2 regions of the Paenibacillus sp. sgz302164 genome follow, and region 2 is predicted to be linked to the other one. Evidence: a T-box and tRNA genes for the amino acid it is inferred to sense, from the RefSeq annotation. Region 2 holds a T-box; the other holds one or more tRNA genes.
What was found. A T-box is a leader RNA that pairs with one kind of tRNA and senses whether it is charged. The one in region 2 lies ahead of leuS (leucine--tRNA ligase), so its partner is inferred to be a tRNA-Leu.

Region 1 (9,947 bases), on a different contig from region 2:
GGCCACCATATACCCAATGACGCTATTAATCCACCGGCTTTGTTTACCCTGATAGAACAGGTACGCCGGCAGCGCTTCACTCGGCCGTGCTGAAGACTCTGTAATGAGAGAAATCCTTCGCACAAAATCACTCCCATTTCATTCATATTTATTGCCGCCAACTTCGTGCTAAGCTATCGACATGCCATTTCTTATCCGTTGAGTGCTTTGGTAAAAAAACCAAGCTGCTCCCCTATTCCCAAGCCGGCCAGAGGAACATGGCAGGAAATGCCGTGCCGCTCTAGCAGAGGAATGAGGTACTTTCGATAATTTCCTCCGGCGAAGAAAGTTACTGAAGCCGGAGGAAGCGCGACTATATCCTTTGCAACATTTTCGGACCAGCGGATAAGCTCCTGCTTCCCCGCTCCAACCAGAGTTTGGTCGTAGGGCTCAATGACCGTATCCGGATCCGTCAATCCGTGCTTTGCGGACAGAATATAGACTTTATCGAACCGCTGGGTTTGTACGTACTGCCAGCACTTGCGGAATAAAGAAGAGGGCTGGTACAATTGCTGCGCGCTGCATGGGTAGGATTGCTTTAATTTGGTGCAACTAATGACCGCGAGTTTCATACCTGCACGCTCCCGTTTTTATTTATGGTCCCAATTGGTGCTAAATCTTTACCTCGACCTCGAAACGCCACTTCCCCGGTTTCGCCGCTTTTCCGCCCGTAGGAGTAACCTCAAGGCAGCAGGCGGCTATGGACAAGCGCTTGGTTCGCTCATCCTGCCAGAGCCTACAAGGGATGATATGCACGTCGGCATTATGCTTCAAAGCGATGCGGTCGGCGATCTTCCTGGCGTCAGTAAGCTTTAGGGCGTATTCCTCGACAACATCAGGTACGACAACAGGGCTACCATACTGTGCAGAAATTTGAAGGCGCAGCAGCGCCGGCGTTTCGTTCGTAACCCGAAACCCGTTTACCAGCTTACCGCTCCCCCGCGAATGTTTCGTGGCTTTCGCCTTGTTCGCAGCCTGAGCGGGTACCGGCATTTCGACGCAATCCTTGGACAACCACTCCGTGATGTCGTTTCCGCCACCCCGATAGGAGTCCTCTCCGTAAGTCCTGTTCAGCCAATCAATGAAGTATCGCTCCGCTTCATGTTGATGCATGCCGTACCCGTAACCTGCTCTCGTCTCTTTACCCATCTTTATCCATCCTCCTGATTCTTGTTTATTACCCAATTCTTGACAGTGAGCTATCGAACTTCTCTTTAAATCGCTATTGAACTCCTCCCTGCAGGTGACGCACCAATCTCGCCAAGGGTAGTTGGGTCGAGTGGAGCGGGTTTGCCGCAGCAATCGCGGAGCTGTTCCATTTCTGGATGTTCGTCTCCGCATGCTGTATAAACCGGGGTCCTCACCCGAATGAGGGACGCGCTAGTCAAAGGGAACTCAGTCCCGCTTCTTTGAGCATGTTCTGCCAGACAACAAGCCGTTGCCATTTGCATAAGCATGCTCCCCCCATATCTCGATTGAAATAAAAAGGACTCGGCACATGAAATATGCCAAGCCCTCTTATCACCCTAAGCATGCGCTCATCAGTTTACTCATTTGGTTCAAGTGGATAAGTAAGCGGTCCTCTTGTTCACCATTGACGTACTCGAATTCCTTCAGTTAACAAGATTGTTATCTGAAGGATCATTCGGAAACGTGAAGTCAATTCGTTCAGGAGCACCTTTAACGATACGAATTTGAAGCGTATCTGATCCGTCCTCCCAAACTACAACTGTTCCGTTGTTGCAAACGAACGTGCGAAATTCAAGGTTTTTTAAGGGACGCTCGTTTGTTTTCTCCACCACATACGTCACGAGATCAGCGAGATTTTTCATCATTTTAATTACCTCCATGTTTTCCGGAACGACAAAAAGGAGACGCAAAAAAGACATACGTATCCCGTATGCCTTATAGTCTCCTATTGTGCGAACCTATGTTTATTAGCTAGCTAGTAGCCTTGACCCTTCCCTACACGAATCATTTTGCAATGGACGGAGGGAAAATTTTGTGAATCGTAATGCAATTATTATATCATAGAGCTTGATTTGAAAAAAGAGGGGAACATCGAATTGGCTTCCATTGAGGTTATAGGCTCAAAACGGGAACCAGCGGCGGGACTGATTTCCCCTTGACGTAAAACCAGGCATCTAAGAATCCGTCCATATAGTATAAATCCTCTCCATTGTACCAATCCCATTCCACCCCCAATTGCTTTAATATCGCACCCATATGGTATTGATCCATGGAGTCACTTTCCAGGATAAAGGGGAGGATTTGATTCCATAGTTTGGGGTCCACTAAAGGAATTGTAAACCTGTCATTACGGTATCGCCCCCATTCGCTGAATACGATATACTCACCGCTAAATGCATAATGCTCCACATTGCTGTTATAGATTCTTCCGTGCTCTTCAGTGGAAAACAGAATCATTTTCCACCATGTTTCTTTCCACTCCTCCGGTCGATCTTTATCTTGCTTCTCGAAAAGGGGGATGAAAATTGCTGTATCATGCTTGTTGGTAGGGACGGCCACATAATCGATATCTCTGCATGCGACCGTAACATGAACGCGGTAGATTTCCTATCCCAGAATGAACAAGGCTTCCGGCAGAAACCAAGGAGTGAATTATTACTTATAGATATCAATTTATTCCTCGTCATGAATTGAGGAATGAATTGAGAACTTTTTCCCTGGGCAACGTTTATATTTGTTCCTGTCGGCAAGAATGATAATAAAATGAGCCATGGGAGCTGAATATAATGAAGGGAAATCCGGTTTCGAATGAAAATGAATTGCTCTTGAATGAGAATAAAATGTGGTCGAATCTGGATATGTTGCTCTTGAAGTTGTTTGTGGACTCGCGAAGAGCAAAGAATATCATGGATAAGTACATTTTTCCCCAAGCCTCGATTTTGTTTGGCCGCACCGAAAAAGCTTGCTCGATTCGATACGGTAATATCGAAAATGGCGTTGTAAAAATTGACTATCAGGATCCGGCCATAAAGCAATATTTCTCTACACTGCCTACTTACTCCGCGCCATCTAAAGACGATGGCCAACCCTCATTTCGTAATTTGTCTGCCGCTTTACGAGCAATTGAAGCCGAATATGAATATATGAACCATACGTATCAAAAAAACAAAGAACTTCTCAAAGGAAAAAACATTCTTATTGAAGGTCTACAACAAAAAAATGCGAGTTTAGAGAAGCAACTTGAGGAGCGAAACAGCCTTCAAGCCCTTGCTCCGGAAGAGAGAGATGCTTCGCTAGTGCAGCAGCTGCAGGAAGCACAAGAGGAAATTGTTCGTCTTCGGAATGAAAACAAGGAATGGGAAGAGCTGGTCGGTAGTGAAGCGCAAAAGTATGCCGAAATGGAGAAATCGAACCAAAAGCTTTGGGCGGAAAACAAAGCTTTAGTGACCGCACTGCAGGTAGCAAAAAACTACGACCTGATCAGCTAGCAACCGAAACCAAAAATCATATGACTTGTAAATAAGCATATCGAAACCAACATGTAAGGAGTTGCCGATATGCCTGCAGCAATCTATCATCATCTGATACTTGTGATTTACATTTATGTCGCGCTCATCTTGGTCGTAAGAAAGGCATTTGGACAGCAACACTGGGTGGGGTTTCTTTTTCCGTAACATGGGCTTCTTTTCCTTCATCTCTGCAATGATCTATTTTAGCACTTGATGTAAGGTCGTAAGGTGAAGGAGAATTTGGTCACCATGGCCGTGCTTCGTACATGCTCACACGTATAAGTCCATGACTCTAATTGGAGGAATCCCCTTTCACCCGGAAGCCGTTATAATTAAGTAGAAGCAGCTCGTAACCGATATGGCCTTTTCGTTTCGCGGTCAGCAACACTCACCATTACCGATTCGGGCTTTACCCGTGCGATCAAACCCATTGCTTCAATTCGACCAACCATTTCAGAAATGTAGGCTGCCGTCTTATTCTTCGCCCCCGTACCACCATCGATATCGACCATAAAACGAATATCTGCCCCTTGGTCGATATACGGCAAAATGATGTCTTCGAGGCGATTCCGTTCAGCATAACCGATATGGGCAGCAATCTCGCTTGAGAAGGTTGTTTCCAATGACAATTTTTCTTGAACAGAATGGATTTCCCTCGGGAGAATCACTTGCCGGCTGCACAGCCATGCGCCGCGGCCGACACGATATATTACGATGTATGTTACGAATTTCGTGTGGCCAGAATGGGTCTGAGCATCCGTCGTAACCACGAGATGATAAACAGCCCTCGGATCGCTCTCGATGAAACGAGAAATTCGGTCCAGAACGTCACTAAACTCAAGGTCCTTTTCAGTCGTATTGTGGAACGTCGTTTCATGAATCAATGGGAATTGTCGTATTTTTGTCTTCATGGGATTCACCTGTAATGCAAGGTTGGCTTCTTCCTTTCGTACTTGGATTAGCGGGCCCTGATGGAATCGAACCATCGTTTGGCCGGTTATGAGCCGACTGCTTCGCCATTAAGCTAAAGGCCCTCATGATGATGGGATTGGGGAGACTTGAACTCCCACGATCTTTCAATCCGCAGCTCCTTAAGCTACTACGTCTACCATTCCGTCACAATCCCATATGGTCGGGAAGACATGATTCGAACATGCGGCCCCCTGCTCCCAGGGCAGGTGCTCTGACCAAGCTGAGCTACTTCCCGATATTGGTGCGCCTCGAGGGATTTGAACCCTCAGTGTCTTTCGACCACGAATTTTAAGCTCGCTACGTCTGCCGTTCCGTCAGAGGCGCTCAGAAGAAATGCGGGTCTGGCAGGACTCGAACCTGCACTCTCACCTATTAAGAGTCGGGTGTTTTACCAGTTAAACTACAAGCCCACGCGACCGTCCATTTTAACGATGTCAGCTCTCAAATAGAACCTGTCGATCTGAACCGTCGTTCATGCTTCAATGGACAGAAAAACAAATTGTCGGAACGTTCGGCAGTGAACCGAACCATTCGAACAAAATCGTCGAATGTACTTCTTGAGCGTCCCGGTGGCAGGGGCATCCGGATTCGAACCGGAGATGCGGGAGTCAAAGTCCCGTGAATTAGTCCGCTATTCTATACCCCGAAGATTGGCAGGGGGCGTGGGCATCGAACCCACCACAGTCTACTTTGGAGGCAGACTCGCCGCCGAGGAACATGGACCCCTACATAAATGATGGAATCGAAAGGACTCGAACCTCCGACCTGCTGCCTGAAAAGCAGCTGCGCTCCCAACTGAGCTACGATCCCATGGCAGGGATAGCAGGATTCGAACCTGCATTGCACGCATTAACAGTGCGCTGCCTTACCAAATCGGCTATAACCCTAAATATGGTGCTGTCGAGTGGACTTGAACCACCGACCTTCCGGTTATCAGCCGGATGCTCTAACCGTTCTGAGCTACGACAGCATATTGACGGCCCAATGGGACTTGAACCCCTGACCTCTGCGCTGACAACGCAGCGTTCTAACCAACTGAACTATGGAACCGAATTGGAGACGTAGACGGGATTCGAACCCGTGTATCCCTGTTCGAAAGACAGGTGTGTTATGCCGCTTCACCACTACGTCATATGGTCGGGATGACCGGACTTGAACCGATGACCTCTAGTACCCGAAACTAGCGTTCTACCAAGCTGAACTACATCCCGATATGGTGGGAAAGGACGGATTCGAACCGCCGAACCCCGAAGGGAGTTGATTTACAGTCAGCTGCGTTTAGCCTCTTCGCTACTCTCCCCTATTGGTGCCGGCGAAAGGATTTGAACCTTTGACCTACTGATTAAAAGTCAGTTGCTCTGCCAATTGAGCTACGCCAGCTTGTGGACACGGTAAATCCTTGCTTGGAGCGGGTTAATCTCCGGCAGATTTTTTACAGCTTGTGTTTCGTTCAACCACAACTCTGAACCCAACTCATGGTCGACTCACACTCTGCGAACCGTTCATTTATGTACTTTTTGGTGCGGCAATGGGACTTGAACCCACAGGTGAGCTTTCGCTGCACGAGCATCTGAGGCTCGTATGTCTGCCATTCCATCACAGCCGCATGGCTGCCCCTCCAGGGCTTGAACCTGGGATCGCGGCTTCAAAGGCCGCTGCCTTACCAACTTGGCTAAGAGGCAATATAGGGAGATCAACCGGAATCGAACCGGTGATAACGGGGTCACAACCCGTCGCGTTGGCCATTTCGCCATGACCTCCATGGCGGTTGGAGCCGGAATCGAACCGACGACGCATGGCTCTTCAAACCATCGCTCTACCAACTGAGCTATCCAACCATTGGAGCGGAATACGGGAATCGAACCCATACCGAATGCTTGGGAGGCACCCGTTCTTCCGTTAAACTAATTCCGCATTTTGGTGACGCCTGCCGGATTCGAACCGAGCGAATGCAGGATTGAAAGTCCTGTGGCTTAGACCGCTTGCCTAATGCGCCAAGTATTTGGAGGGTCGAGCAGGATTTGACCTGTGATCGACGATTTTGCTGATTGCGAGTTAGCCGGCTTCACCTTTGGTCTTTTGAACCCTTGGAGGCGCTCGTTTTCAATACGAGTGCAATAACCCCGCTCTCAATGAAACATATGTTCGTTATTGCGGTGTAGAAAAGGCTACTCGCCCATTGCGGTTCCACTTGTATCGTTTCGCCTAACCCGGTAGTCCGGAATTACGACAAACACAAATGGACCACTCGCCAAGGGTGCAAGTAGCCTTTTACGTACAAATCTATGGATCAACGGATTCAGATTCAGAACGGTCCGCGATTCATGATCACGTTAGAGCCGTTCCTCCTCTTTTTAGGATTGCACGGCCCAAACGTGGCACGTAAAAACTACTTTTGATTGGCTGGATATAGGCTTTAAGAAGGTTGCTAAATGCCCCTTTACTGCCGCTCTCGCGCCAAATATCGGCATGCTCATGAATGATCGATATCTCATGATAGCCAAATGGCTGTTGCTGATTAGACTGCTCGCATGGATTCATAAATAATGGCTTTCTCATGGCCTATCCCTTCCTTTCTTCGTAGTTTTTACAATGTTACACTTTTTTGCTTTCGTGCTTTATCGCTTTAATGTTTTACCGCTTTACTGATTATGATCTTATCATGGGTTATTTTTGCTGTCAACCCTTTTTTTTTTATATTTTTTTTCTTTATTCCCTCATCGCCTTATAAAAACAAAAAGACCGCTGGACTCCAGCGGTCTTTTCATATCCGGACAAATGCGTCAAAAATGACGCAATTTTGCCTGCAATTCCTCCCTGTCGTCAGGGAGTTAGGGATATCGAAAAAAGGCCGCGTGGCGAGGTATAAGGCTTTTGGCATTTATAAATAAATGGTCGCCTTCCGATGGGCTCCACTGTTGAATGCGCTCATATCCAAATGCCTTTTTCATCCTCGCTCACGCTCCTTCCTACATACCTAAATTTTCCTCATAATAAATCAATACCAACTTCAGTGTCAAGTAGCAATGATTAATTTTTCCAAAAGTACAATCTTACTTCTGGACCAATCATCCATCGCCGCGCTTGTGTTCGCCTGAAGTTCGTATGCCGTTGTCCCGCAACGCCCGGAGACGTAACTATCACCGATCATCACCGCACTTTGGCCCTGGCCGCCACAACGTAATGATCGATGAACGACGCCTTCGCGTCGCCGCTGCCTGCTGAACGTATGATGTTTTCCCAACTACCTCCGGCGGAACGATCGTTTAGCGCCGCTTGTCTATTGATGCAGGTGCCCCCGCATCACGTAAGCTGATAGCTGGTCCGCCGTCGTAGGAACAAACACCCCCGGCCCCACTGCTGCAAGCCTATCGCCAGTCTCCACGTCGATCTCTGGCTCCGTCGCAGCACGCTGGTTCCTTCTGCAACACCTATACCGACATCCTAGCCACGCCAGCTATTAGATTGGTGGTAACGCCGCCGCGGCCTCTCAGGACGCCGGTTCCTTTCGCAGCATAATGCCGGACAGCTTGCCCGCGGTTGTTCGGAAGGTTATTCTTCGCCTTCGAATCTTATACAGCACACAGGCTGAGTCCTAAACTCTGCGATGGTTGAGAGCTCTCGTCGGGCTTCACCGTACCGCTCCTGTTCACGTTTGGCTACATTCCGCGTCTCTGGGTGCCATTAGGCGTAACGATCATCAATTAAGCCCAATATGAAAAAAAGCCCGAGAGCTCCGGGCCTTGTTTTGTTAATTTGGAAAGGACGACTAAGATTATTTATTAATAGCGCCGGATTTCTCGATCGTTGCTTTCATGTCTGGAAGTGCCTTATACAACCCGAAATACTGGTTATCAGCAATGAACTTCTTGAATTCCGGATCGGTCCCTCCGATAGCCCCATAAGAGTCAATAACGGCAATTCCGACCTGAAACTTGCCCTTCTCCGGGGCCGTAAAGGTGAAAGAAGCAGGATTGCCCTTTTCTTCTTTAAAAAGCTTCCACGAGTCGGATTCGCTGGCGCGATAAAATTCCCAGAAGTACACGATTTGGTTTTTATCCGGGTCCGTGCTGTTATTGTTAAAAGAAACTGTCTGTCCCTTCTCATAGGCGTTAAAGCCTTTCGGGTCACCCATATTGACCGTTACGTTGGATGCAGTCGGTTTTGAATTGCTAGCAGGAGCAGTAGCGTCAGCAGCTGGTTTCTTTGCGGCGGTATCCGTGCCCCCATTCCCTGTACATGCTCCAAGCAGCAAGCTAATGCTCAAAACTCCAATAACACCATACAATTTCCCCATAATCATTCACTCCAAATTTAATATTTTCACTAATGTTATCGGCAAAAATGGAGGAAATATTAACCATGGTGGAATGGACTGGCGGCGGATCGGCGCCGGCCTACGAATATCTGGATAAGTTATCTACGATATCCTGAATGAAATCATTATGCTTCCCGCGGCGGATATGCTCGAGCATGTTACGAAACTGCAGGGATATCAGTTCTTCAACGGTCATCCTAAACGAAGCGTCGAATTGGCGCAGTTCCATCAAGAAGAATTCGCCGCGACGAACGTACTTCTCATACATAGGAACTTCCAGCTGCAGAATCTTTGCGCCTTTCAGCACGACTCTTCGCTCCTCCAGCGCCCAGTGATTCGGGTTTTTCTCGGAAAGCTCAAGCACGCTCGGCTTCAGCGAAAATGTTCTTCGCAGCTCGACGAGCGATTTGAATATCTCGTGCAGCTGACTTGTCTTCCGCAACTGGGTGATAAAATCATAGTACAATATGGCGATCATTTGCGATAACGTGACCTGAAGTCCCCCAGTTAGCTCTTCCATATCATCAAGGAACGATTCGGCCCGGGCAAAATCGAGATCTGTCGCCCGAATGTATAGCGTGACCCAAGGATTCGGTTCGCTAGATTTTACTATCATATCGAGCAATTTATCAAGAAATCGTTGTCTGCGCGGGGGCTGCGATATCTCTTGGAGCAGGTTACCGATTGTATCGACTCGACTGAATTTTTCCCTCACGGTCGCCCGCCCCCCATTCCAATTTGGTTCATCATGAGCCGATAAATGAAGCTGCGGCGTGACTTTTCGTTCAGGTTGACATACAGTTCTTCCAACAGACGATAATCACGCATGCGGGGTTTCGCGTGCATGTACGTCCCAGTGTCTTTATAGGGAATGGGCGGGTACTTCTCCGGATGCAACTGAAATTCTCTGAGAGCAGCAAGTAGGATTTCGGTATTCGATTCAGTCTCCTTTTTGGCCTGCCCTCTGACTGCCCCGGCACGACGGCGGAGCTCCTTACGCTGCTCTTCTGTAACGGGGAATTTTACGTCTTTAATTTTGTCTCCCCGTACCTGACGAACCCGCTCCTTGGAGGGAACAACAGGATCCGCAATGATTTTCGGCAATGACTGATTCGGACGAAAAAAATCTTTATTCAGCA
Region 2 (9,947 bases):
TACGTCCGGCCGGGAGCGGATGACGCTGCTGGACAAAGTGGTTTGCCTGGCCGACTATATCGAGCCGGGGCGCGATTTTCCAGGCGTGCATAATATTCGCGAAATCGCTGAACATAGTCTTGAAAAGGCGCTGGTCGCCGGCTTCGATTCGACGATCGGTTTTCTTTTGACAAAAGGCAAACGGATTTATCCGTTAACGATATTAACCCGCAACAATTTGTTGACGCAAGCAAACAATCAATTATAGGAGGATGATGGAATGAGCATGACCCCAGAAGCAATTATGGCTTTAGTGGTGGAAGCTGCGGAGGATAAAAAGGCGATGAACGTAGTGGCGCTGAATTTGCAGGGCATTTCGCTCGTCGCCGATTACTTCGTCATTTGCCACGGCAATTCGGAGACCCAAGTGCAGGCGATTGCCACCGAAGCCAGAAAAAAAGCGCAGGAGCACGGCGTGCGGATCAGAGGCTATGAAGGAGTCGATACCGCAAGATGGGTGCTGCTGGATCTGGGTGATGTTGTTCTTCACGTATTCCACCGCGATGACCGCGAATATTACAACATCGAGAGATTATGGTCCGACGCCAAGGTTGTGGAACGCGTATGAGCATGAATGCGGGAACGCTAGTCAGCCTTGAGGTCGCGAGAGAAATTCCGCCCAACGGATATTTTTTGACCGACGGCAATCAGGATGTGCTGCTCCCTTACGGAGAGACGGCAGGCCCGGTGAAGCCCGGGGAACGCGTAGAAGTGTTTTTGTTCCACGATACGCAGGACCGCCTGATGGCGACGATGAAACGCCCGCTTCTGCTGCTGGGCGAGGTCGCTCTGCTGGAAGTCGTCGATATCCATCCCCGTTTCGGCTATTTTCTCGAAATGGGGCTTGGGCGGAACTTGCTTCTGCCCTACAAACATGTGCCTGAGCTGGAGACGCTCCGCCCTTTGGTCGGGGACAAGGTGTACGCCACTTTAGCCCACGACCGTCAGGGGCGTCTGATCGCCAAGCTCGCCGCCGAGGAAGACTTGGCGCCGCTGTGCGTGCGCGCTCCTTCCGCCTGGAAGAACCGCTATGTCGACGCCAGAGTGTATAAGCCGCTGCAGATGGGGACGTTCGTCGTCTGCGATGCGGGAGTGCTGGGCTTCGGCATCATCGGCATGATCGCCACGCCGGAGCGGACGCGTCTGCTGCGCGTAGGCGAGCAGGTCAATGTGCGGGTCGTATTCGTCCGCGAGGAGGACGGCCGCGTCAATTTGTCGATGCGTCTGCCGAAGGAAAAAGGGCGCGACGAAGACGCGGAGCGCATCCTCGCCTTTTTGCGCGAGCGGCCGGGCGGCGCGATGCCGTATTCCGACCAGACGGCGGCGGATACGATAGCCGCCCGCTTCGGCATGAGCAAATCGGCTTTCAAGCGGGCGCTTGGCAAGCTGATGAAGGAAGGGCTCATCTATCAGCAGGAAAACTGGACCCATCTGAAACAAGAGGAGACGTAAGAGCAGGATGAGTTACGAAGGGTTTGCTTATACGTACGATCGTTTGATGGAGGACATGCCGTACGGGGATTGGCTTCGTTTTACGAGAGAGGGTTGGAAGCGGTACGGTCTGCATCCGGTCACGGTCGTTGACCTGGGCTGCGGCACGGGCAACCTGGCGATTCCGCTCGCATTGGAAGGATACCGGGTGACGGGCGTCGATCTGTCGGACGACATGCTTGCCGTTGCTCAGCAGAAGGCTGAGCGGCACGGAGCGCTGGCGAGAAACGGCGCGCTGACCTGGGTGCAGCAGGACCTGCGCGAATGGGAGCTGGCCGAGCAGGCGGATGCCGCCATTTCGTTCTGCGACTGCTTGAACTATTTGCTGGAGGAAGAGGATATCATTCAAGCTTTCCGGCAAACGTACCAAGGGTTGAAGCCGGGCGGGCTGTTCCTGTTTGATGTACACACCCCCGAGCAGCTGATCGCTTATGCCGATACGCAGCCTTTTTTTCTGAACGAGGACGATGTTTCCTACATCTGGACGAGCGAGCTGGACGAAAGCCGGATGCAAATCGAGCATGACCTGACCATTTTTGTTCGGGACGGACAAGTCCCCGGCGTCTTCCGCCGCATCGATGAAGTGCATGCTCAGCGTGCCTATCCGTTGTCCTGGATCAAGGAGCAGCTGCTGGCGGCAGGATTCAGCGACGTTCAGGAAGCAGCCGATTTTGCGTGGGAGCCGCCGCGGCGCGGAACGGAGCGGGCTTTTTTCGCGGCGCGCAAATAGGCGGCAGGCGGACATCGCCGGGGCATCGGCCTAATATCGGCCGGCCTACTTGACAGAGCTGCATTTTTTTGCATATAATCATAGCTAATTGGATTGGTTAAAAGCTTTGACGAGGAATAGTAGCTTCCCGCAGCATCTACCAGAGAGCCGGTATCAGGTGAAAGCCGGCAGATGCTAGCCAAGCGAACTCGCCTCCGAGCTGGAAGGTGAACCATCGCATGAGGTCTTTAGGAGACCGGCGGTGCTAGCCGGATCGTCTCACCCGCGTTAAGGGGCAGAGTGAACATGGGCGAAGCACGCCTGATGTTAACTAGGGTGGTACCACGGGAATCAAACCTCCCGTCCCTAGCGATTGCGCTAGCGACGGGAGGTTTTTTGGCGCTTGCGGGAAGTCCCCGACGCGCACTTTAATCATGCCTGCAAAGCATGCAGGCTGGGAGGATTTGGACATGTCGCAGGAGATCAGAGAAACTAGAGAACAGCAAGGCTACAACCCGCTCGCTATCGAGCCCAAATGGCAGCAGTACTGGGATGAGAAGAAGACGTTCAAAGTGCTTGAAAATTCGGACCGACCGAAATTTTACGCCCTTGACATGTTCCCGTATCCGTCGGGAGCGGGGCTGCACGTCGGGCATCCGGAAGGCTATACGGCGACGGATATCGTCTCCCGCTTCAAGCGGATGAGAGGCTACAACGTCCTGCATCCGATGGGCTGGGACGCGTTCGGCCTGCCGGCCGAGCAGTACGCTTTGGACACGGGGAACGACCCGCGCGAGTTCACGAACAAGAACATCGACACGTTCCGCCGTCAAATCAAATCGCTCGGCTTTTCTTACGATTGGGACCGCGAGATCAGCACGACCGATCCGGAGTATTACAAATGGACACAGTGGATTTTTATCCAGCTGTACAAAAAAGGGCTCGCCTACGTCGACGAAGTTCCGGTCAACTGGTGTCCGGCGCTCGGTACGGTGCTGGCGAACGAAGAAGTGATCGACGGGCTCAGCGAACGCGGCAGCCATCCGGTTATCCGCAAGCCGATGCGCCAGTGGATTTTGAAAATTACCGAGTATGCGGAGCGCCTGCTCGAAGACCTGGAGGAGCTTGACTGGTCGGAAAGCATCAAGGACATGCAGCGCAACTGGATCGGCAAATCCAAGGGCGCCGAAGTGCAGTTCGCGATCGATGGGCATGACAACCGCAGCCTGACCGTTTTTACGACGCGTCCCGATACGCTGTTCGGCGCCACTTACTGCGTACTTGCGCCTGAGCATGAGCTTGTGGCGGCGATTACGACTGCGGAGCAAGAAGCCGCAATCAAAGAATATCAGGACAAGGCGGCGCGCAAAAGCGATCTGGAGCGCACGGACTTGGCCAAGGACAAAACCGGCGTATTCACGGGCGCTTATGCGATCAATCCGGTTAACGGCGCGAAGGTGCCGATCTGGATTGCCGACTACGTGCTCGGCGGCTACGGCACAGGCGCGATTATGGCCGTTCCGGGCCATGACCAACGCGACTGGGAATTCGCGAAGCAATTCGGACTGCCGATCATTGAAGTCGTACAGGGCGGCGATGTGCAGAAGGAAGCGTATGCCGGCGACGGCGCGCACGTCAATTCCGAGCTGCTGAACGGCCTGAACAACGAGCAGGCGATCGGCCGGATGATCGAATGGCTGGAGCAAAACGGCAAAGGCCGCGGCAAAGTTACTTACAGGCTGAGAGACTGGCTGTTCAGCCGTCAAAGATATTGGGGAGAGCCGATCCCGATTCTCCATCTCGAAGACGGCACAATGAAACCGGTGCCGGAGGACCAGCTTCCGCTGCTGCTTCCGGAAGTGGACGAAATCAAACCGTCCGGAACGGGCGAATCGCCGCTGGCGAACGTCGCGGAGTGGGTCAACACGATCGATCCCGAGACAGGCATGAAAGCCCGCCGCGAGACGAATACGATGCCGCAGTGGGCCGGCAGCTGCTGGTACTACCTGCGCTTCATCGATCCGCGAAATGACAAGGAGCTGTGCTCCCACGACAAGCAGCAGCAATGGCTGCCGGTCGACTTGTACATCGGCGGCGCCGAGCACGCGGTTCTTCACCTTCTGTATGCCCGTTTCTGGCATAAAGTGCTGTACGACCTCGGGGTTGTCCATACGAAGGAGCCGTTCCACAAGCTCGTCAACCAAGGCATGATTCTCGGCGAAAATATGGAGAAAATGAGCAAATCCCGCGGCAATGTCGTCAATCCGGACGATATCGTCGGTGAATTCGGCGCGGATACGCTGCGCATGTACGAAATGTTCATGGGGCCGCTCGAAGCGACGAAGCCGTGGAACACGACGGGCGTCGAAGGAATTTACCGCTTCCTGAACCGCGTTTGGAGATTGTTCGTGGACGAGAACGGCAGCGTTCATCCGAAAATCAGCGCCGAGGAAACGCTTGGCAGCGATACGTTCAAGCGCACATGGCACCGCACGATCAAAAAAATAACCGAGGACTACGAAGCCCTGCGGTTCAATACGGCGATCAGCCAGTTGATGATTTTCGTCAACGAGGCTTATAAGACCGAGCGTCTGCCGCTCGAAGCGATGCAAAACTTTGTTCAAATGCTGTCCCCGATCGCACCGCACTTGGCGGAAGAGCTTTGGGAGAAGCTTGGCGGCGGCGAGTCCATCACCTATGTGCCATGGCCTTCCTACGACGAAGCTTGGACAGTTGACAACGAAGTTGAAATCGTTGTTCAGGTCAACGGCAAAATTGTCGACCGCGTGCTGATTTCCAAGGATACGGAAGAAGCGGCTATGCAGCAATTGGCGATGGATCTTGACAAAGTCAAAGAAACGACCGCCGGCAAAACCGTTCGCAAAGTCATCGTCGTTAAAGGAAAACTCGTCAATATCGTTGCAGGTTAACGGAGGAATGATTCCTCATTAGAAGCGGCCCTCGGGAAGGTTACGGCTCAATTGCAAACAGCAGCTCGGCCTTCTCGAGGTCTTCTTTATATTTGGCGTGCGTCGCGCGAATCATCTGAGTGAACATGCCGGACAAATCCGTGGAGTCCATAATACGCAAACCTTCCTCGGTGATGCCCCCAGGTACGGATACGCGTTTTTGCAAGCCTGCAGGGTCAAAGCCTCCCGTCGTCAGCAGCTTTCCGGTGCCCAGCGCCATTTCGCTGGCAAGGAGCGTTGCTTCTTCTTTGGAAATTCCGGTTTCCTCTACGGCGGCATCAATGAAAGCTTGGATGAAATACGATAGAAATGCGGGACCGCAGCTGGATATATCCGAAGAAATCCGCGTATAGTCTTCAGACACCCGTATAGGGGAACTGATGTGCGCCAGCACATTTTCAAGCCATTCCTTATCCTCGGGCTGCATCCGGTTGCCGTGAATGCACAAGGTCACCCCGCTGAGCACGTAATTCGTAATGCTTGGGATAATTTTGCTGATTTTTGCCGGCAGATTGCTTTCCAGATGCCGCAAGAGAACCGGGCTCGTAATAGAAACGACAAAATGGGACGGAAGCACGTCCTCTTTGATTTCATCGATAACCTTTTTGTACTCTCCAGGCTTAATGCACAAAAAAATGACTTCGCTTTGCTGTACGACTTCTTTATTAGAACGGGCGATCTGAAGCCCCGGATACGTCTCCGCCAGCCGATCCGCTTTGCTTGCCGTGCGGTTCGCCGCAATGATTTGTTCCGGATTAAATGCGCCGGAATGAATAAATGCTTCTATCAATATGCTTCCCATACTCCCAGTACCGATGAATCCTGCCTTCATCTAGAAATCCCTCCCGGAAAAAGTTCAGTCACCCTGGTATCCATGTTGCTTGTCACAAAGTTGGATAGAGCTGGGCACATGCCAATTAAGGCGTTATGATGTTTTTTCATGTATATGCTTGCAAACAACCAATGATACCGGAAAGGGGAGAATTCGTGGGTTTATTTGGCAAAAAGGGCGTTATAATCACTCTATCTTCCATTTCTATAGTTTTACTGGCATATACGATATGGCAGTTTGCGATTGGGGGCCGTTCCGCGATTCAAACGAATTTTGTTCCTGTCAACGATCAAATGAAGGAACTGCTTGCCCAAACGGCGCCAAGCCCCGCACCGCGCAGCAGCACGCCGCCATCTTCACCTGCGCCAACGCCTGTTCCATCGTCACCTGCCTTATCTTCCCCGGCTGCCGGCCCGACCTTGGAGCCGAAGCCCGATGCTGCATATCCTTCGCCTTCCGCGGCTCCCGCTGCTGCAAAAAACGGCTTGTTAGACCTGAATTCGGCTACGCTGGAGCAATTGGACGAACTGCCGGGCATCGGAGCCAGCAAAGCGAAAGCGATTCTGGAATACAGGGAGAAAAAGGGGCGGTTTCAAAAAGTCGAGGAACTGGCTGAAGTTAAAGGCATCGGCAAAAAGATGCTTGAAAAATTGAAACCCTACGTCTATGCGGGAAAACTATAGCAATCTTTTCATTTGTCGAATAGTGTGCGAAAATAATAAGGGAAAGATTACCTAAAAGGGGATGACTCAATGTCTAACGAACGCAAATTAAGTATCGAAACGCTTGCCGTGCATGCAGGACAAGAACTGGACCCGACAACGATGTCGCGCGCAGTCCCGCTGTACCAAACTACATCCTATGGTTTCCGCGATACGGAGCATGCCGCGAATTTGTTTGCGCTTAAAGAATTTGGCAACATTTATACGCGTTTGATGAATCCGACCACCGATGTATTCGAAAAGCGGGTCGCTGCGCTGGAAGGCGCGCCTGCGGCGCTTGCGACTGCCTCGGGTCAGGCAGCTATTACATACTCCATCCTGAATATTGCCGGTGCCGGAGATGAAATCGTTTCCGCATCGAGCTTGTACGGAGGCACTTATAATTTATTTTCCACGACATTGTCGAAACTGGGCATCAAGGTCAATTTTGTAGATCCCGGCAATCCCGAAAATTTCCGGGCGGCGATTACAGACCGGACAAAGGCTCTTTACGCGGAAACGATCGGTAATCCGAAAGGCGACGTACTGGATATCGAAGCGGTAGCCGCAATCGCGCATGAGCACGGAATTCCTCTGATTGTGGACAATACGTTCCCAAGCCCTTATTTGCTTCGCCCGATCGAGCACGGTGCAGACATCGTCGTTCACTCGGCTACGAAGTTTATCGGCGGCCACGGCACATCGATCGGCGGCGTTATCGTGGACGGAGGCAAATTCGACTGGCAGGCAAGCGGCAAATTCCCCGGATTGACGGAACCCGACCCAAGTTATCATGGTGTCGTCTATACGGCGGCAGTCGGCCCTATCGCTTATATTATCAAGGCACGCGTGCAATTGCTGCGGGATATGGGAGCCGCGATTTCGCCGTTTAACTCGTTCATGCTGCTGCAAGGTCTTGAAACGCTGCATCTGCGCATGGAGCGCCACAGCTCCAATGCTTTGAAGGTCGCGGAGTTTTTGGAGAATAACGATGCTGTCGAGTGGGTTAACTATGCCGGCCTCAAGAGCCATCCATCTTACGAACTGGCGCAAAAATATTTGCCTAAAGGCCAGGGAGCGATTCTCACGTTCGGCATTAAGGGCGGCCTGGAAGCCGGGCGGAAGGTCATTAATGCCGTGAAGCTGTTTTCGCATTTGGCGAATGTCGGCGATTCCAAGTCGCTGATCATTCATCCGGCCAGCACGACGCATCAGCAGCTCGGTGAGGAAGAGCAAGTTTCGGCCGGCGTTTCGCCGGGCATGATCCGGCTTTCCATCGGTACGGAAGCCATCGACGATATACTCTACGATTTGGATCAAGCGATCAAAGCGAGCCAAGCGTAAAAAGGAGACGAGACAAGGCCAATGAGCACCCGCAAGGATTGGGACACTTATTTTATGGATATCGCGTATATGGCATCGACCCGTTCCCAATGCAGCCGCAGGCATGTAGGCGCTGTGCTGGTTCAGGGCAAAAAGCTGCTCGGAACAGCCTATAACGGGGCTCCGATGGGGGTACCCGATTGCAGCGAAGCCGGCTGCATGCTCGTTGAGGAAATCGAACTGAAAGTGGTCGGCGAGAAGGAGGAAATGGTCCGCAAGCAGCGCTGCATCCGCACGATTCATGCCGAGCAGAACTTGCTCCTCTTTACCGACAGGGAAGACCGTGAGGGCTCGACCGTATACGTAACCGATCAGCCGTGCTGGACTTGCGCGAACATGCTCGCCAACAGCGGAGTGACGGAAATCGTGTTTCATCGCGGTTACCCGAAAGACAGCGAGAAAGTAAGCGGCCTGATGCAAGCCAGAGGCATCGCTTTTCGGGGAATGGAAAGCTACGAGCCTCCGCAGGGTACTCTGTCCGAAGTTGTGAATTAAAGATTTGAAATGGCAAAAAAGAGAAAGCATCTCTTTTCGCAGCCGACGTTACGTCGCGCGGAAGGAGGTGCTTTTTTTTGTTGGAACCGTTCCGGTCTGCGCCTCCTATGCGCACTCTCCCTTTGGCTCAGGAAGGAGCCCGGGGAGCTGCCGATTGCGAATGGCCCCCGTTATGCAATGCTATACCGCGCTTGGGAGAACTTCGCTCAGGCGATTGAAGGTGCTATAGGAATGAGTGCAGCATTACGGTCTGAACCGCCTGTCTTTACGTCCCAATGTGGGCGGCAATACGGAACCGTCTGCTTTCCCAGTCAGACGTGGTGATGTCCATTGGAGTGGGGTAAAGGCGAATCAACCGAGCCATACTTGCCCAGCACTTCTTATGGACGCTATCCCTTTTACTCAGAAGAGGCTCGAGGCTCGGTAGGTATGATTAAGTGCGACGGCTATGTTGCGTTGGGAGCTCGCGTGCGGGCAGCAAAGTGCTGTTCCGCTGAAACGAGGTAAAAGCTGATACCCGTGGATTCGACCACCTGTCGTGCACGCCTAGCGTGGGGCATTGAGGTACTGCAAGAGTACTATTCTGCTAGAAAGAGGCGAAAGCGAATCCATGTGGATTCGACAACCCGCTGTGCAGCACCCAGCGTGGGGCATTGCGGTACTCATGGCGGGGAGGGGCGGGTTAGGTAATGCCGATAGCTGCCCAATCCACAACCATGAGCGAAGGGGATAGCGATCATAAGACGAAGCGCGTTGATACTTTGTAGTCGGCCGCCGTCACGATTGCGCCAGGCGGCCACGATCAGGCCGCGATCGGGTCGCGTTACGCGGCAGATCAAGCTAACTGAACGTTTCATTGGCGGAAAGTCCTGTTCTACGGAATATGAAGCCAACGGATTTACGAAACGATCGATTATTCGGCTGAAGCTGCGTACATTTGTCGATGAAGCGTCATGTACCCCCTGAGCCGCAGGGATAGCGGCCATAAATCATTTGAAAAATAGGAGTGATGTCCGCATGAATCGCCCGGTTGTTCTAGGATGCTGTCTGTGGATAACCGGCTATGTGCTCGCGATGTACGCGAAGCTGCCTTGGTTATCCTTGACCGCCTGCCTGCTGCTGTTGTGTGCGGCAGCAGGGGTGTTTGCGCTCCGGCTGCCTGGACGGCTGCCGGTGTGTGCGTTTTTGCTGGTCGGAGCAGCCATGGGCTACTTCCATTGGACCGACCAGCGCAATGTGTCCGCCCTGCTTCAGCAAGGGCTGAAGCAGGAGCAAATCGACGGCAGCGAGGTCACGCTGCGCGGCCGCATCGCCAGCCCTGTCTCCGT

Region 1: it has a tRNA-Leu gene. The T-box ahead of leuS (leucine--tRNA ligase) is inferred to sense a tRNA for this amino acid. The anticodon was not compared.

Annotation. Positions count from the first base shown of each region.
Region 1 is NZ_JBVYOL010000015.1:205,520-215,466, forward strand. Features, by position in the region: gene AC0LWT_RS24255 (hypothetical protein) at 1-93, shown strand, start outside; gene AC0LWT_RS24260 (DUF6884 domain-containing protein) at 192-611, opposite strand; gene AC0LWT_RS24265 (hypothetical protein) at 652-1,188, opposite strand; gene AC0LWT_RS24270 (hypothetical protein) at 1,653-1,874, opposite strand; gene AC0LWT_RS24275 (hypothetical protein) at 2,122-2,568, opposite strand; gene AC0LWT_RS24280 (hypothetical protein) at 2,796-3,497, shown strand; gene AC0LWT_RS24285 (ribonuclease H-like YkuK family protein) at 3,851-4,429, opposite strand; tRNA gene AC0LWT_RS24290 (tRNA-Ile) at 4,481-4,552, opposite strand; tRNA gene AC0LWT_RS24295 (tRNA-Leu) at 4,562-4,644, opposite strand; tRNA gene AC0LWT_RS24300 (tRNA-Pro) at 4,648-4,725, opposite strand; tRNA gene AC0LWT_RS24305 (tRNA-Leu) at 4,730-4,814, opposite strand; tRNA gene AC0LWT_RS24310 (tRNA-Gln) at 5,061-5,136, opposite strand; tRNA gene AC0LWT_RS24315 (tRNA-Glu) at 5,228-5,300, opposite strand; tRNA gene AC0LWT_RS24320 (tRNA-Asn) at 5,302-5,377, opposite strand; tRNA gene AC0LWT_RS24325 (tRNA-Ile) at 5,383-5,460, opposite strand; tRNA gene AC0LWT_RS24330 (tRNA-Asp) at 5,467-5,541, opposite strand; tRNA gene AC0LWT_RS24335 (tRNA-Glu) at 5,545-5,621, opposite strand; tRNA gene AC0LWT_RS24340 (tRNA-Pro) at 5,625-5,701, opposite strand; tRNA gene AC0LWT_RS24345 (tRNA-Tyr) at 5,705-5,790, opposite strand; tRNA gene AC0LWT_RS24350 (tRNA-Lys) at 5,795-5,870, opposite strand; tRNA gene AC0LWT_RS24355 (tRNA-Leu) at 6,009-6,096, opposite strand; tRNA gene AC0LWT_RS24360 (tRNA-Gln) at 6,098-6,172, opposite strand; tRNA gene AC0LWT_RS24365 (tRNA-His) at 6,179-6,250, opposite strand; tRNA gene AC0LWT_RS24370 (tRNA-Phe) at 6,253-6,328, opposite strand; tRNA gene AC0LWT_RS24375 (tRNA-Gly) at 6,331-6,404, opposite strand; tRNA gene AC0LWT_RS24380 (tRNA-Glu) at 6,409-6,486, opposite strand; gene AC0LWT_RS24385 (hypothetical protein) at 6,819-7,049, opposite strand; gene AC0LWT_RS24390 (hypothetical protein) at 8,266-8,787, opposite strand; gene AC0LWT_RS24395 (hypothetical protein) at 8,888-9,424, opposite strand; gene AC0LWT_RS24400 (hypothetical protein) at 9,520-9,947, opposite strand, start outside.
Region 2 is NZ_JBVYOL010000013.1:177,633-187,579, forward strand. Features, by position in the region: gene yqeK (bis(5'-nucleosyl)-tetraphosphatase (symmetrical) YqeK) at 1-247, shown strand, start outside; gene rsfS (ribosome silencing factor) at 260-607, shown strand; gene AC0LWT_RS21940 (CvfB family protein) at 604-1,491, shown strand; gene AC0LWT_RS21945 (class I SAM-dependent DNA methyltransferase) at 1,499-2,260, shown strand; T-box leader at 2,358-2,610, shown strand; gene leuS (leucine--tRNA ligase) at 2,710-5,169, shown strand; gene comER (late competence protein ComER) at 5,210-6,040, opposite strand; gene AC0LWT_RS21960 (ComEA family DNA-binding protein) at 6,196-6,723, shown strand; gene AC0LWT_RS21965 (homocysteine synthase) at 6,793-8,085, shown strand; gene AC0LWT_RS21970 (deoxycytidylate deaminase) at 8,107-8,619, shown strand; gene AC0LWT_RS21975 (ComEC/Rec2 family competence protein) at 9,637-9,947, shown strand, end outside.